2 regions of the Staphylococcus simulans genome follow, and region 2 is predicted to be linked to the other one. Evidence: a T-box and tRNA genes for the amino acid it is inferred to sense, from the RefSeq annotation. Region 2 holds a T-box; the other holds one or more tRNA genes.
What was found. The T-box of region 2 lies ahead of leuS (leucine--tRNA ligase). A T-box ahead of a tRNA ligase gene usually reads a tRNA of that ligase, here a tRNA-Leu.

Region 1 (3,214 bases), 190 kb from region 2:
CGTTGCTTCGAATTAAACCACATGCTCCACCGCTTGTGCGGGTCCCCGTCAATTCCTTTGAGTTTCAGCCTTGCGGCCGTACTCCCCAGGCGGAGTGCTTAATGCGTTAGCTGCAGCACTAAGGGGCGGAAACCCCCTAACACTTAGCACTCATCGTTTACGGCGTGGACTACCAGGGTATCTAATCCTGTTTGATCCCCACGCTTTCGCACATCAGCGTCAGTTGCAGACCAGAAAGTCGCCTTCGCCACTGGTGTTCCTCCATATCTCTGCGCATTTCACCGCTACACATGGAATTCCACTTTCCTCTTCTGCACTCAAGTTTTCCAGTTTCCAATGACCCTCCACGGTTGAGCCGTGGGCTTTCACATCAGACTTAAAAAACCGCCTACGCGCGCTTTACGCCCAATAATTCCGGATAACGCTTGCCACCTACGTATTACCGCGGCTGCTGGCACGTAGTTAGCCGTGGCTTTCTGATTAGGTACCGTCAAGGGGTGCATAGTTACTTACACCCTTGTTCTTCCCTAATAACAGAGTTTTACGATCCGAAGACCTTCATCACTCACGCGGCGTTGCTCCGTCAGGCTTTCGCCCATTGCGGAAGATTCCCTACTGCTGCCTCCCGTAGGAGTCTGGACCGTGTCTCAGTTCCAGTGTGGCCGATCACCCTCTCAGGTCGGCTACGTATCGTTGCCTTGGTAAGCCGTTACCTTACCAACTAGCTAATACGCCGCGGGTCCATCTATAAGTGACAGCAAAACCGTCTTTCATCATGAAACCATGCGGTTTCATGTGTTATCCGGTATTAGCCCCGGTTTCCCGGAGTTATCCCAGTCTTATAGGTAGGTTACCCACGTGTTACTCACCCGTCCGCCGCTAACGTCAGAGGAGCAAGCTCCTCGTCTGTTCGCTCGACTTGCATGTATTAGGCACGCCGCCAGCGTTCATCCTGAGCCAGGATCAAACTCTCCATAATAATTTATGATGTTTGACTAGCTCATAAAAACTAATTGTTTTAAAACGTCCTTAAGACGTTTGTTAATTTGGAATTAACGTTGACATATTGTCATTCAGTTTTCAATGTTCATTAAATGTTTCAATGGAGCGGGTGATGGGAATCGAACCCACAACATCAGCTTGGAAGGCTGAGGTTTTGCCATTAAACTACACCCGCATATATTCGTAAATTAATGAAATGTTGATGCGGCCGAGAGGACTTGAACCTCCACGGGATCTCTCCCACTAGGCCCTCAACCTAGCGCGTCTGCCATTCCGCCACGACCGCTTGGGTTTGATTTCATTAATCATTTATTTTAACAACGTACTCTATTGTAACACTCTCGTAATATCATGTCAATAACTTTTTAAAAGTTTTTAACAAAGCGTTAAAATTCGTTTCAAATATTTAATGTCGTTTTTTTAGGACATGAACTATCATATAACATTCTCAGAGTTGAGTCAACACTAAAGTTCATATTTCCTTGTTTTTATTTTAATCGTAGTAAAAAACCGAGCATCCAAGGCATAACACCTTAGATACTCGGTATTGATTACTATAATTTCTTTTGTAGTTTTAACTTACCGTGACAATGACCACAAACCATCTTTCGTGTATTCACTTTTTTAATGCGCAAGAAAGATTTTTTGCATGATTGACATTGATATACATAGTTCGCCCGTTCTTCATAACTTTTAACAGCACTGCAAAATCTTGGTGCACCAACTTTTTGACTTAACTGCTTAAAATCTTTGTCTTTATGTTGGTAACCTCGTTTTTGCAGATGGAGATGATAATGACATAGTTCATGTTTGATAATATCAATAATAGCCGCTTCTCCAAACTGTTCATATTGTTTCGGATTGATTTCGATATTATGAGACTGCAACAAATATCTTCCGCCTGTTGTTCTTAACCTATTATTGAAATAAGCCTCGTGTTTGAATTCCCATCCAAATGATTGTCTGGAAATTTTCTCTGTAAGTTGTTGCAACTTCTCATTATCCATCCAGTTATTACTCATTAGGATTAATCATTGTCAATGAAACTTTATTTTTTACTGTATCTGTATCAAGTACCCAAACATCTACAATATCTCCTACATTGACAATATCCATTGGATTTTTCACGAAACGTTTCGCTAATTGAGATATATGCACTAAGCCATCTTGTTTAACACCGACATCTACAAATGCACCAAAGTCAACGACGTTTCGAACAGTACCGCTCAATTTCATTCCTTTGGTTAAATCTTCTAAAGATAATACGTTGGATTTTAAAATCGGCGTTTCATATTCATCACGTGGATCTCGATTAGGTGCTATCAACGCAGCCACAATGTCTTCTAAAGTTGGTAGACCTACGTTTAATTGCTCAGCAGATTGTTTTAAGTCTAGTTTGTTCAATACCTCTTTAAGATGAGTTGTACCTAGATCTTCTGCACTCAAACCTTGTTGCTCTAATAATTGATATGCAATCGCATAACTTTCAGGGTGAATTGATGTATTATCTAACGGCTCTTTACCATTTACAATACGTAAGAATCCGATACTTTGTTCAAATGTTTTAGGGCCTAGACGTTTTACTTTGGCAATTTGTTTGTGATGGTTAATGACACCATTTTCTTCGCGATAATCAATAATGTTTTGTGCGATTTGCGGTGATAAACCTGAAACATGTTGCAATAATGAACGTGAAGCTGTATTCACATCTACGCCAACTTGGTTAACGGCTGTTTCTACTACGAAATTTAAAGCATTTTCAAGTGCTTTTTGGTTAACATCATGTTGATATTGACCTACACCAATTGATTTTGGATCAATTTTTACTAATTCACTCAACGGATCTTGTACACGACGTCCTATGGAAACAGCACTTCTTTCTTCTACTTGGAAATCAGGAAATTCTGTTCTTGCGATTTCAGATGCAGAATAAACAGACGCACCCGCTTCGTTCACAATAATAAATTGAACATCTAAGTTATGTTTTTGAATTAAATCAGCCACAAATTGTTCAGTTTCACGACTTGCCGTACCATTACCAATAGCTACTAATTTAACATCATAATCATTGATAAATTGTAAAAATGTTTTTTCTGCTTGCGCTGTTTTTGAAACTGGAGGATGCGGATACATCACACCTTTTGCAATAAATGTACCATACGGATTAATTACAGCCAATTTGCACCCTGTTCTAAATGCAGGGTCAACACCT
Region 2 (3,214 bases):
TGCCATCTTCCCAATGAATAATTGGAATAGGTTCACCCCAATAACGTTGACGGCTGAATAACCAGTCACGAAGTTTATAATTGACTTTTTTCTCGCCGGCACCTTTTTCTTCTAACAATTCAATTGCTTTTGTAATGGCTTCAGCATTATGCAAGCCATCTAAAGCACCAGAATTTACATGTGGACCATCGCCAGTGTATGCCGCTTCTGAAATATCTCCGCCTTCAATAACTTCTTTGATTGGCAAATCAAATTTTTGTGCGAATTCATAGTCACGTTCATCATGCGCAGGAACAGCCATCACAGCACCTGTACCATAAGATGATAAGACATAGTCCGCAATCCAGATTGGTAATTTTTCACCAGATAATGGATTAATCGCATAAGCACCAGTAAATACACCTGTTTTGTCTTTTGCTAAATCTGTACGTTCCAAATCAGATTTCATAGAAGCATCTTTTTGGTATTTTTCCACTTCTGCTTTATGATCTTCTGTTGTAATTTGAGAGACTAACTCATGTTCTGGACTTAATACTGCGAAAGTCGCACCATAAATAGTGTCTGGACGTGTCGTAAACACATCAATTTTACCGCCATGATTTTCAACTTCAAACGTAACTTTTGCCCCTTCAGAACGACCAATCCAGTTACGTTGCATATCTTTAATTGATTCAGGCCAATCTAAATCTTCTAAGTCTTCTAATAAACGGTCTGCATATTCTGTAATACGAAGTACCCATTGACGCATAGGACGACGATATACTGGGAAACCACCACGTTCTGAAACGCCATCTACAACTTCTTCGTTAGATAAAACCGCTTTAAGCTCAGGACACCAGTTCACAGCTACTTCATCAACATAAGCTAAACCTTTATTGAACAGTTGGATGAATACCCATTGTGTCCATTTATAATAGTCAGGATCTGTTGTGCTTAATTCTCTATCCCAGTCATAACTGAAACCTAATTCTTGAATTTGGCGTTTAAACGTTTGAATATTCTTTTTAGTGAATTCACGTGGATCATTACCTGTATTCAACGCATATTGTTCTGCTGGTAAACCGAAAGCATCCCATCCCATAGGATGTAACACGTTGTACCCTTGCATACGTTTGTAACGTGAAATAATATCTGTTGCTGTATAACCTTCAGGGTGCCCAACATGAAGTCCAGCACCTGATGGATACGGGAACATATCTAAAGCATAAAATTTCTTTTGACCCAAGTTATCGTTCGTTTTGAACGTTTTGTGTTCTGCCCAATAATCTTGCCATTTCTTCTCAATTTCTTGATGATTAAAACTCACTTTGCTTTCCTCCTAATAAAAAAATACAACTCAAACTATTATGCTTTGCTTATGAAGGACGACATTGTGCCGCGGTACCACCTTCATTCGTATCTTCTACGCACCTCATACATAATAGCTCGAGCTGTATTATTCTTAATATAATCGTTGGTAAGTTCATTTAAATGACTTAACTGGTTTGCACCGAACACCAGCTCTCTTGATAAGTCCATTAAATTACTACTCCATATACACTTATAACTATATTTTATTCTAACTCTTAATGCAAGTCTTAAATTCCTAGTCACCGCTTCTATTCTCATTGATATATAAATGAAGTTTTTCTACGTCCCTGCTTATCCATAAAAAGAAAAAACAAGATATACCACGTATACCTTGTTTAAACATCAAATTCATCTGGTGATAAACGTTTATCATATATAAATAAGAAAAACATCGAAATAAACAATAAGCCCATCATCGTTAAGAACATGGCTTGCATATTGAAACTGTCAACTAAAATACCGCCGATTAAAGGTCCGAATGCTTTACCGACCGTCGCTGCTGAATTAACAATACCTTGATAAGCACCTTGTTTACCTTCAGGCGCTAATTGATTCGCAATAGTTGGAACGGCTGGCCATACGAACATTTCACCAAGCGTTAAAATAATCATCCCAATCACAAATACTGAGAATTGCTCCGCAAAGCTTGTCACAAAGAATGACACGATGAATACGCAAATTCCGACAAACATCTGTTTCTTCAAATTACCTCTAAGTAAGCGAATAACCGGATAAATTAATGGTTGGGCTACTAAGATCATAATACCGTTAATTGTCCATAGAACACTGTATTGAGACAATGAAATATTCATTTCTTGAGTGAATGAAGCGATAGTACTTTCCCATTGAATATATGCAATCCAACAAATTGAAAACATAACACAAAGTAATAACAAAGCCACAAAACGTTTGCGATATTTCTTTTGTGCCCATTGATTTGCATCGGGTATTTTAACTTTACCGCGATATTGTAAATTAAATTGTGTCACTGCTACGATAAAGAATGCGACATACATTAACAAGTTTGCGATGAAAATGTAATTAAAGCTGAGTTCAGCTACATACCCAGCAATAGCAGCACCAAATGCGACACCTAAGTTTTGTGCTAAATAGATGGCATTAAAAGTTTGGCGTCCACCATTCGGCCAAACTGCACCTGCCATCGCATAAATTGCCGGGATAATGATACCACCCCCAAATCCTAACATGACTAACCATACCGCATATAAAGGCCATCCATGATAGAAATTCAATAATGTCGTTGCACATAAACAAATCACTGCACCGCTCATAATCGTAATAAAACCACCGAGCTTATCAAAGAAAAAGCCACCTAATAAGTTCCCGACAACCATACCTAAAGAGTTGATCATTAAAACCATTCCGGCAGTCGTCAAACTCTTCCCTAATTCCTGACTCATATAAATCGTATTTAAAGGCCATAAAAAACTAGCACCCATAATATTGATGGCCATACCAATAACTAACCACCAAATGGATTTAGGCATATTCATACTGTTCCACCCGCTTTCTATTCTTTTTATCTTTTTCTCAGGCAAAAACGTTCTGTATTTTTACCAATAAAAATTTCGCAAACAGAGACAAATAACTGTAAGCGAAACGTGTTTAGGATTTATATTGAATTGAATTTTGGATTTTGCAACCAAATCATCTTACTATAATTTTCAAATGAATAAAAGACCTAATTCGGATTTTCTCCTCAACATGTCCCTTCAATTTATGGTAAAATCTTACAATGGATTAATTTAAGAAAGGAAAATGTCATATGGGTCGATATTTTACGTATGCATTTGAAGATAAACGTTATCATACATGGAATTACCATTTAAAAAATAGATTCGGA

Region 1: it has a tRNA-Leu gene. The T-box ahead of leuS (leucine--tRNA ligase) is inferred to sense a tRNA for this amino acid. The anticodon was not compared.

Annotation. Positions count from the first base shown of each region.
Region 1 covers NZ_CP095100.1:990,834-994,047, reverse strand. The annotation lists rRNA gene MUA87_RS04435 (16S ribosomal RNA) at 1-979, opposite strand, end outside; tRNA gene MUA87_RS04430 (tRNA-Gly) at 1,104-1,177, opposite strand; tRNA gene MUA87_RS04425 (tRNA-Leu) at 1,206-1,288, opposite strand; gene MUA87_RS04420 (SprT family protein) at 1,557-2,009, opposite strand; gene MUA87_RS04415 (Tex family protein) at 2,017-3,214, opposite strand, start outside.
Region 2 covers NZ_CP095100.1:1,181,110-1,184,323, reverse strand. The annotation lists gene leuS (leucine--tRNA ligase) at 1-1,306, opposite strand, end outside; T-box leader at 1,358-1,548, opposite strand; gene MUA87_RS05510 (MDR family MFS transporter) at 1,686-2,864, opposite strand; gene MUA87_RS05505 (tRNA modification radical SAM protein MnmL/YtqA) at 3,137-3,214, shown strand, end outside.